Regions from separate parts of the Paraburkholderia dioscoreae genome, predicted to be linked through region 1. Evidence: riboswitches for the same ligand, from Rfam matches in the RefSeq annotation. Region 1 holds a riboswitch; the other holds the start of a gene.
The links. Region 1 has a riboswitch for manganese ahead of PDMSB3_RS15510 (TMEM165/GDT1 family protein). Riboswitches for the same ligand answer to the same signal wherever they lie in the genome.
Positions count from the first base shown of each region.

Region 2: another riboswitch for manganese. It lies ahead of PDMSB3_RS19740 (sodium:calcium antiporter); the one in region 1 lies ahead of PDMSB3_RS15510 (TMEM165/GDT1 family protein).

Region 1 is NZ_LR699553.1:3,459,192-3,464,604, forward strand. It holds gene PDMSB3_RS15500 (lysophospholipid acyltransferase family protein) at 1-754, opposite strand, end outside; gene PDMSB3_RS15505 (beta-ketoacyl synthase chain length factor) at 738-1,484, opposite strand; yybP-ykoY riboswitch at 2,080-2,297, shown strand; gene PDMSB3_RS15510 (TMEM165/GDT1 family protein) at 2,309-2,881, shown strand; gene PDMSB3_RS15515 (DUF4136 domain-containing protein) at 3,177-3,881, opposite strand; gene pepN (aminopeptidase N) at 4,109-5,413, shown strand, end outside.
Region 2 is NZ_LR699553.1:4,344,917-4,350,329, reverse strand. It holds gene PDMSB3_RS19755 (c-type cytochrome) at 143-1,039, opposite strand; tRNA gene PDMSB3_RS19750 (tRNA-Arg) at 1,316-1,391, shown strand; gene PDMSB3_RS19745 (outer membrane protein) at 1,983-2,465, shown strand; yybP-ykoY riboswitch at 2,569-2,750, shown strand; gene PDMSB3_RS19740 (sodium:calcium antiporter) at 2,842-3,852, shown strand; gene PDMSB3_RS19735 (HAD family hydrolase) at 3,935-5,002, opposite strand; gene PDMSB3_RS19730 (hypothetical protein) at 5,001-5,138, shown strand.

The DNA of each region.
Region 1 (5,413 bases):
GAGTAATGTGTGCTTCGACGGCGCTCGTCACGCTGCGCGCCGCAAGAGCCGGTGGAGTGTCATGGGCCGCGAGCTGGTCGACGCCGAGCGGTTCGAGCACGTTCACGCGGATTCTGAACGCGCGCGCCGGCACGTCGTACCAGCGCATCTGCTTGGTGAAGGCGGGCGGATCGCAATCCATCAGCACCGGGACGATCGGTGCGCCGGCTTTCAGCGCCATGTGCGCGAAACCGCGCGAAAAAGCATGCAGCCGGTTCGGCGCGGGGCTGCGCGAGCCTTCCGGAAAAATGATCATCGTATAGCCCGCCGCCAGTTGCTTCGCGCCGGCCTCGACGAGCTCCGCCGGGTCGGCATTGCTGACGTATTCCGCCGAGCGCACGATGCCCCAGAAACACGGGTTGCTCCAGTGCGCGTTTTTCACCACGCAACAGGCATGCGGCGTGAGCGACAGCAGCACCATCACGTCGAGATAGGTCGGGTGGTTGGCAACCACGATCGCCGGGCCGTCCGCGCGCAATGCGCGCATGCCCGACACTTCGAGTTCCATCACGCCGACGCGCTGCAACACCGCGACCAGCGCGCGGAAAAACCAGTGGATCACGCTCGTCACCGCGAACTGTCGCGATGCGCGGTGCGGCCACACCCACGCAAGCGGAAACACCACCACCGAAAACAGCATGCCGCACACGCCGAAAACCACGAAGGCCATGCCGGTCGCGCAGAATCGCCAGCAATAATCAAGCCGCGCGGTCATGCCAACTCCAATGCCAACTGGCGTCGGCACCTTGCCAGGCGGCGGGCAGCCCGGTCTCCAGGCAGTGCTGCAGCGCCTGGCTCTGGGTCGCGAAGAAGCTGGGCAAGCCGGCGCGGTGCCCGCCGGCGGGCTGGTTCGCGCTGGCTTCATGCGCCGACGCGGGCTCCCGCGCACCCGCGCGGCAGACCATGCACACCAGTTCGGCCGTCGCCGTTTCGCTATCGAGCAGGATCGCGATCGCGCCACCCGGCACTTCGTCTTCGATCGTGCCGTACGCGGCGTCGGCCGGTTCGTCGGCGTAGACCAGCAGCAACGGCGAATCCTGCTGCGTGGCATATTGCGCGTGCGCTTCCAGCAGCGCGTAGCCGAGCGTTTCGGCGCCGGCGGAAATCGCGCTCGCCGCCGACCGGTCGCCGCGCGCAATGCCGAACACGCCGGTCATCGCATTGAGCACGGACAGGCTGAAGGCGGTCGGCGACACCGGCTCGCCCGCGCTGATGGCACGCAAGATATCCGTGGTGCGCCGCAGTTCCCCGTGGCGCGAAGCGAACACGACCCGCGCCGCGTCCGCGGCGACACAATCGTGCGCAACCTTGAGCGCCACTCGCGACAGAGTGCTCAGACGACGCCGCACGATCGGCTCGATGAAGCCAATATCGGAGGCGGCAGATGCGGCAGCAGGCCAGCTAGACCAGCGAGCGACCGGAATGGTCCAGTGCAGATCGGGCATATCGGTGTTCGCGCGTAGAAGCGAGGAGGCTGAAGCGCCTGACGGAATACGGCACCGTCACAGCGTGTACGCGCCGCGCGGACCGGCAATCTCCAGCCGGGGTCGATCCAATCTTCTTATCTTATATAGGGTTCAGCCAATTAACGGCACTTGGCCCCGATTATTTAGGCACCCTCGCCAGTTTGTCTGGAGAATTGCCTCGGGCTCCCTGTGGTCGCCGGGAATCATACTGAATATTCTGGGATAAATCAGCCACAAAAGACGTATCCATCTGTATCCGTATCTCTCATGCGACGTTCGGCGAAAAAGCCGTCACTCGCACCTCCGACGCGATTTCCCGCTACACGCACAAACGCAAAACCACTGGCGGCGGGGCTTGCAGTCGATACGGACATACAAGCATTTCGTCGTCATCCGCCCATACTTTCATTTAACTTTCTTAAAAAGTGTTTCAGATTGGCTAGTTTCGGCTCCGTCTTCGCCCTGGTTTCCAAATGGCCGGCGCATAGCCCGCGTCAAATCCACAGTCCGGGCAATGCAACGGCGCGTGCGGCTGACGCAATCCATTATCAGGCGCGGCCACGCCTGTTATACTCCGTCCCTCATTGGGGAGTAGCCGCCTCGCGGCACGTCCGCACCGCTGTCATCGGGTGCGTCGCACGTGTGGTTCGCGGGGGCGCCTGTCAACAGACTTGGCCTGTACGGCCATGGCAGCCGCAGCCTCTGGCCTGGCGAGACCGATGATCCACACACCGCCGCAACAGGGCCCGGCGGTGTCGTGGGTCGTCGCTCGTTCATATCTCGGCCCGGGGAATCAACACACCGTGGATCACGCTTTTCTCATTTCGACCGGAGCGGTCGCGCTCGCCGAGATCGGCGACAAGACGCAATTGCTTTCGCTCGTCCTCGCGGCCCGCTACCGCAAGCCGCTGCCGATCATTCTGGGCGTGCTCGCCGCCACGCTCGTGAATCACGCCTGCGCGGGCGCGCTCGGCGCGTGGCTCGGCTCGCTGCTCACGCCGACCATCATGCGTTGGGCATTGGCGGCATCGTTCATCGGCATGGGGCTGTGGATTCTCGTTCCAGACAAACTCGACGACGAAGAGGCCAATACCAGCCGCACGCACTTCGGCGTATTCGGCGCGACCGTGGTGACGTTCTTTCTCGCGGAAATGGGCGACAAGACGCAGATCGCCACGGTGGCCCTCGCCGCGCGTTTCCACGATTTCTTCGGCGTGGTGGCGGGCACCACGCTCGGCATGATGATCGCCAATGTGCCTGCGATCCTGCTCGGCGACCGTTTCGCTCATCGACTGCCGACCAAGCTCGTGCATGGCATCGCGGCGGTGATGTTTGTCATTCTCGGGACGATGGCGCTGTTCGGTGTGGGCGTTTAGGCGAATGTCGGCCAGCAGATCGGGCGGGTAGCGCAAGGCGCCACGGCAAGGAATTAGCGGCCGGGTCCGCTGAGTCACTCAGCACTCAGGCAGCGCGTGGTCAGCATCTGGCCGCCGTGCGCGGCGCGGCTCGCTTGCGGGTCGCTCGCGCGGCGATTGATTCGAGCGCCGTGGTGCTTCTTCGGGCTCGATCCGGTATCAGCAAAACAGGCGGCCCGGCAAGAATGATTGCCGGGCCGCTCGTCTTCTTTGCTGCCGGCGAGCGCGTTAGAGCGCGCCGCCAGTCGCGCGTGACCTACTGAACGACTTTCGCACCGGAGGCCGGTGCCGGCGCAGCGGCAGGCGCGGCGCCGGTAGCGGCTATTTCGTTCGATGCCCCGCCGTTCTTGTCGACCGGAATCTTCACGGTGTGGACCACGCCGTTACCGAGCGGGAAATCAGCCAGCGCGCTACGCGCCAGATACGGCATGGCCCGGACCAGCGACGATTCGCCGCCCGAATTGCGCGCCGTCACGTTGTAGACCTCCTTGCCGGTTGCCCGCTCGGTGATCCGTATGCCCAACAGATGCGTGAAGATAGGATAGCTCTGGTTCACGTACGTGGCGGGGAAGCCACCCCACGGCCCCCACGGATCGAACGGCCGGCCCCAGCCCCAATATGGCGCCGGCCACGGGTTGTAATACACCGGCTCCGAGACCGTCACCATGTCCGAACGGATTCCGTACGAGAGTCCGACCAGATAGCGTGCCCGCGCGTTGTCGACCTGGCGGAAAGAATGCGTGGCGAGTTCGTTCGCGACAAAACGCTCGTAGGTGCTGAGCTCGAGATTGCTCTGCTGGTCCGCCGCCCGCGTGAACGCATAGGTGCGGGTGGCGTCGCTACCGCTCCAGTCTGAGAAGGCCGTGACCTGCGTGGTGACGTAGGTCGTACAGCCGGAAAGCAGCACCGCCAGCCCGGCTAGCAGCAGCGTGGCGCGGCGGGTCCATCGATCGATTTTCATGGTCTACCTCGTGAAGCCTCTCAATGTCTCTGTATTGTCCGTCATGACCGGCCCGGCCGGCGTGCAGGCTTTTGTACCAGGCGGGCGCCCGATAATACGCTGACTGGCAAATTCGGTAAAAAGTTCGCCCCGCACGATTCGCCGAGGCTTTGTACAATGGTTCGACATGCCCGGCTCGTGCGTCAGAAGCGCGCGCGCCGACTCGAGTTCCAACACTACAGAACGCCATGGCCGATACCGCAACGCCCAATGTGATTCGCCGCGCCGACTACGCGCCGCCCGCCTTTCTGATCGACACCGTCGCGCTGGAGTTCGATCTGGTTCCTGAACGCACGGTTGTCCGCAACACGATGCGCGTGCGCCGCAATCCGGAAGCCGCGCGTGCCGCGCATCTGGAACTGATGGGCGAACAGTTGGAGTTCGTGGGCGCCGAGGTCGACGGCCAGCCGTTCGCCAATGCTCACGCGCACGACCACGGCCTGCTGCTCGACAACGTGCCGGATCAGTTCGAACTGACGCTCACGAGCATCTGTAATCCGGCTGCGAACACCACGCTGTCGGGTCTCTACGTGTCGGGCGGCAACTTCTTCACGCAGTGCGAGGCCGAGGGCTTTCGCCGCATCACTTACTTCCTCGACCGCCCGGACGTGATGGCGACCTTCACGGTCACGCTGCGCGCCAGCAAGGCGGATTATCCGGTGCTGCTGTCGAACGGCAACCTGCTCGAAGAAGGCGATTTGCCTGACGGCCGCCACTTCGCGCGCTGGGAGGATCCGTTCCGCAAGCCGAGCTACCTGTTCGCGCTGGTCGCCGGCAAGCTGGTCGCGCTGGAAGAACGCGTAAAGAGCGGCTCGGGCAAGGAAAAGCTGCTGCAGGTGTGGGTCGAGCCGCACGACCTGGACAAGACCCGTCACGCAATGGACTCGCTGATTCATTCGATCCGCTGGGACGAGGAACGCTTCGGGCTCGAACTCGATCTGGACCGCTTCATGATCGTCGCCGTAAGCGACTTCAACATGGGCGCGATGGAGAACAAGGGGCTCAACATCTTCAACACGAAGTACGTGCTGGCGAATCCCGAAACGGCAACCGACACCGACTTCGCGAACATCGAGGCCGTGGTCGGCCACGAGTATTTCCACAACTGGACCGGCAATCGCGTGACGTGCCGCGACTGGTTCCAGTTGAGCCTGAAAGAAGGCCTGACGGTATTCCGCGATCAGGAGTTCTCGGCCGACATGGCCGGCGGCGCGACCGACGAAGCCGCGCGCGCCACCAAGCGCATCGAGGACGTGCGCGTGCTGCGCCAGATGCAGTTCGCCGAAGACGCGGGTCCGATGGCGCATCCTGTGCGCCCGGAAAGCTACGTCGAGATCAACAACTTCTACACGATGACCGTCTACGAGAAAGGCTCGGAAGTCGTGCGGATGTATCAGACGCTGTTCGGCCGCGACGGCTTCCGCAAGGGCATGGACCTGTACTTCAAGCGCCACGACGGCCAGGCCGTGACCTGCGACGATTTCCGTCATGCG
Region 2 (5,413 bases), 890 kb from region 1:
GAAACGTATGGGTTCGACGGCGTGAGCGGTGAAGCCGCTGATCTGGCTCCCGCGCCCACCTGCAGCCGATAAGAAAAAATCCCTGCACCGCGTTTCCACGGGCAGGGATTTTTTTGCGACGTGGCGCAGGCCACGCCTCGTCTTACTTCACCGCGCTGACCATGTAGTCGACGGCAGCCTTTACGTCCGCGTCCGAGGCATTCGAGCCGCCCTTCGGGGGCATCGCGCCCTTGCCATGCAGCGCGTAGTTATAGACCGTGTCGATGGGGTCTTTCAGACGCGGCGCCCAGGCGTCCTTGTCGCCGAACTTCGGTGCGTTCAGCACGCCGGCAGCGTGACAGGCCTGGCAGACTTGCTGATACAGCGCCTTGCCGGCTTGCGAGGCATCCGCGCTTTGCGTGCCGCCGGCTGCCGGTGCTGCCGCTTGCGGCACGCTGGCCATCGCGGCCATTGCCGCGGCGGCCTGGGCCGCGCCCGCGTCCGACCCGCCGGCCGGTGCGGCTGCTGCTGCGCCGGATGCCGCTGCGGCACCCGCAGCCGGCTCAGCCGGTTCAGGGAAGCTCGCGCCGGAATTGTTCGCCATGTAGGCGACCGCGCGAGCGATTTCGAAGTCGCTGTAATCGTCTGGGCTGGTGCCGCCGCGCGGCGGCATTGCCCCCTTGCCGGCGAGCGCCGTGTGCAGCAGCGTGTCGAAGCCTTGCGCGATACGCGGCGCCCAGTCGGCGGTATTGGTGAATTTCGGCGCGCCTGCTGCACCCGACGCGTGACACGCGGAGCAAACGGCCTTGTAGACTTCTTCGCCGGTCTTGTAGATGCGCGGCGCATTGGCGTCGCGAATGTCGACCTGGGCGAACGGCTTGATGCGGGCGGTGACCTCGGCTTCGGAGAGAGAGTCGGTGCCGGCGCCGGTGCGCGTCGAGTTATCGACGTAGACGGCCAGCAGCACGATGATGACGATCGGAACAGCAAACCCGGCGATGATCGCGGCGATGAGCTGTGCTGGGGTTTTGATCGGGGCTCCGTGTGGTGCTTCGCTCATGCTTGTCTCGTCTCCGTGGGTATGTGAGCGGTACAGCGTGACGGCAATTTCTTGTTCTTTAATCAGCCACGGACGATTATAGACGCAAGATTTCGACGGCGGCGAGGGGCGCGGCGGGGTGTTCAGCAGGCGTTTACCCGCATCGCGAGGAGCGGCCGGAAGGCGCTGGGTGCTGCCATTCAGGCCGTCCGGTGGACGGTACGGCCGAAACCGGGTATCCTTTCGGTCTCTCGCTTTGCGTCGCATCCGTTCTGGTTGCCGCGCTTTCGTGGTGAAGCGCCCGTAGCTCAATGGATAGAGTACTGCCCTCCGAAGGCAGGGGTTGCTGGTTCGATCCCAGCCGGGCGCACCAATAGCCGTAAGGCTTTCAGCGGCTTCACCTGTTCCAGCTCCCCCCGAATTGCGGCTAACTGCGGTCCTGCTTTCGCCATCATCGGCTGGACCCACTGGCTGGTGGTGGGCGCCTTTAATGCCTTATCTGGCACGCCTTCAGCCGGTTTTTTCGATCCCAGCCGGGCATAAAAAAGAGTCGACCTTAATCTAAGGCTTGCGCTGTGTGCGCCGAATCCCTTTATTTTCCCAGCCTTGTGATGTCCACCCAAGCGCCGTACTCCATCCCAGAGCCCGCAGACATGCCCCCCGCCGTCACTCCACGACCCCCCAGCCCAACAGAACTATCCAAAAACATCTGTAAATTTCCGTCCATCAATTCAGAATCAGACGTGTAAACGTTTATCTGCAGAAATTTCCAATTGCCCTAGTCTGTCCCCTTAATTAGCATGCGTGCACCATGCAAATCTCACGACGCGTGGAATTCCCGGGGCGGTATTTCAGCAATCGCTTCCCCACTTAATAAAAGGGCTTTCGCGAAACCATTCGCACGCCAGTGTTTTATTTGCAGGTCATGTACAAAACAATCCGATTGATTTTAACTGCATCTATCATGATGCTGTCCAACCTCGCGCACGCGCAATCAGTGCAGCCTCTCTCGAGCGCAAGCCAGTTTGCCGGCCCATACCTGGGCTTCAAGGTAGGTGTGAATAGTTCCAATGCTTCCGGTGTCATCAGCAAAGCATCGCACACTACGGTTTTCCCAGGTTTCACGGCCGGATATAATTTCGACATCGACCGGTTCATAGTGGGCGCCGAGGCCTTTGCCGATTTGCATCACGGCTCGACAACCTATAAGGACGGCGGAATCGATGCAAAATTCGGCATGCCGTTCAATCAGATATTGCCTTATGTCCGCATTGGATTCACCGGCGACGATCCAGACACGCGTTTCCATTGGGGCCTGGGCATCGAATATAAATTTGCCAGACACATAAGCGCCATAGGCGAATGGACAACCGACACCAGCAATCACGACGGCACCAAAAGAACAAATAACAGTTTCACAATCGGTCTGCAGTATCACTTCAATTGATCTGCCTGATTAGCGGCTACGCGGGGAGTTACCAAGGCCCCCGCCACCCCGCCGCTCTTTTCCCCCTACCAAGGTTGTTGAAAGCGTCCCCTGCCGTTAGAATCGCCCGGTCACTGGGGAGTAGCCTTCCTTCATCCTTTGAAGGAGAACGCGTCAACATACTTGGCCTCGTAGGTCATGGCGCGTTCGACCGTGTCGGTTTGGCGAGACCATTGACGCACTGCCTCGTTCTGGTCGGACGGGCGGCGGTGCGTCATTGGTTTGTCATCTACGTCCGACCGCGGAGTTGCCTCGTGATACATCGTTGTGCCCCGCCAGTTTCTCCCGCTCGCCGTCTGCCGCGCCGCCGCCCCTCCGTGCTTGCGGGGAGCCGCCTATGACCGGTCTCCTGCTCGAACTCGCTGTCATGCTGGTCGTCATTCTGGTGGCGGCCGAACTCTTCACCAACGCGCTCGAACACCTGGGCGAACGCCTCAAAATTTCGGAGGGCGTGACAGGTTCGCTATTCGCAGCGGTCGGCACCGCTTTGCCCGAGACCCTCGTGCCGCTGCTGGCGATCGCCAGCGGTACGACCGATAGCGCGGTCAACCAGGAGATCGGCGTCGGCGCAATTCTCGGCGCGCCGCTGATGCTCTCCACGCTCTCCACCTTCCTCATGACACTCGCGATCCTCGGTTCGCGCGGCGCGAGCGGCTGGGTCGCGCCGGAACGCAGGGGCTTTACGCGCGACCTCAACTACTTTCTGTGCGCGTTCGTGCTGGCCGCTGCGGCAATGTACGTGCCGCACGAGCAGATGCTCGTGCGCGCCCTCTTCAGCGCAGCGCTGGTCGGCGTGTACATCACGTATGTGGTGATGACCTTCCGCGCATCAAACGAGTTGGTCGAGGCCGGTCACGGCACCGAAGCACCGGGCAAGATGCTGATCTCGCGTCTCGGCGTGCCGACCAACCTCGTGACCATCGTGGCGCAACTAGCGCTCGCCGTCGCGCTGCTGGTGTGGGGTGCGGAGGGCTTCATCCACGGTGTGCGCGGCGTGTCGCAGGCGCTCGGTATCTCGCCGCTGCTGCTCTCGCTGCTGATCATACCGATCGCCACTGAGCTGCCGGAGAAGGTCAACAGCATTCTGTGGATTCGCCGGGGCAAAGACACGCTGGCGTTCGGCAACATCACCGGCGCGATGGTGTTCCAGGGCACCTTGCTGCCCGCGATCGGCATTCTGCTGACGCCGTGGATGCCGCGCATCGAGGTAGTGACCGGCATCGTGATCACGCTCGCCGCCGCAGCATGGTTGCGGATCAATGTGCGCGAACGCGGTGTGCCGGTGTGGGCGTTGCTGGTTTGCGGCGTGCTGTATGCGACCTATCTGGTCATTACGCTGACTCGCTAGACGCGCCGCTCAACGAGCCACCTGACCGCAAGTGGAACAATCGCGGAAGGTTGCGCACCGGCAGGCCTTCTGCGCTTCACGCTCACTTGACCGTTGCGTCCTGCGCTGCCGACGTTGTCGCGTTGGCCGGTTTGAACACCGTCTTCCAGTCGTCCTTCATGTCGACGACGAGCCAGCCTTTTGCAGCGGCCTCGTCCAGAGCTTTGTCGAGCTTGCCGCTCTTCGACGCGCGGTCATACTGATATTCGCGTTCCGCGTCCGTATGATGCACGAGCGCGGCAAGGCGCGGGCCGTCGCCCGCCGAGGTCCATTCGAGCATCGGCGCGTCGCCGTCCGCGTTGCCGAACGCGATCACCGGACGCCTGCCGATCACGTGGTCGATGGCAAGCGGTTTGGCCGCGCCATCGACCAGCGTGTCGACTTGCGCGAGGCGTGTCAGCGAAATCGCGCCATTGGTCTGGCTGTAACGGTACTTGACGGCGCTGCCGATCACCTGCTCAGGCGGAATGCCATACATGCGCTGCGCCACCTCGCGAACGAACTCGACGTCGCCGCCCGTCACCAGATAGGTTTTGAAGCCGTTCGCGCGCAGGCAGGCGAGCAATTCGAGCATGGGCTGATACGCGAGATCGGCATAAGGCCGGTTAAAGCGCGGGTCGCTCGCGGAGTCGAACCATTCGTGCACGAGCGCGGCGAACTGCTCGCTCGTCATGCCCGCGTGCGCCGCGGCCAGCACCCGCAAAGAGCCGGCGTCGCCGCCTGCCGCCACATTCCTGAGATTGCCCTTGAGGATCGAGCGGAACGGTTCCTGGCGCTTCCACTCCGGATGCCGCCCGGCCACTGTCTTCACGCGTTGCAGCGCGAACACCAGTTGTACCGGCGCGGGTTGCTCCGGCCACAGTGTGCCGTCGTTGTCGAACACGGCGATGCGGTCGGCGCGCGGAATGAAGTCCCTGGATTCGGGCGTCGTCACGAGCGTGACGAAATCGACGATCGAGCGTTTGGTCACGGTGTCGTTCCACGATGCCAGGGTCGCGGCCGTCGATGCGCCTGCCTGCGACACGCCTCCGTCCTGGTGTGGCGTAACGGAGCAGGCGGACAGAAGTACGACAGTGAAGGCAATGCAATACCGGTGCAACGTGCGAATCATGAAAGCCTCATCGAAAGCGGTGGATCGAACCTCGAACGAGCGCCAGTCTAATGGGCGCAAGGCGCTTATTGCAGTCTTTGCAGAATTTTTTCCGGACGGCGGAGGAACCCGTGCCGCCAGCACAAATACCAATTGAATATTTCAGGAGGCCGGACGGCGCCTGGTTGGACGCGGCACCTCGGCCGCGTTACAAATTTATCTCTATAAAGCCATGAAACATTGCTAGTATTCCCAACGATGCCAGCGTGGTGAATCGTCCACTTTCCGCATGCTTCGTTTGATGCGGCGTTTCTCGTTTTCAAGGAGCGCTCATGCAAGCCCAGTATCCCGCCGCGCCACCTTTCCCGATTGCTCAAGTGACATGGCACGCCTCTTCCGCGTGGTCTGGCGTCCATCCGTGAGTGGTCGCTC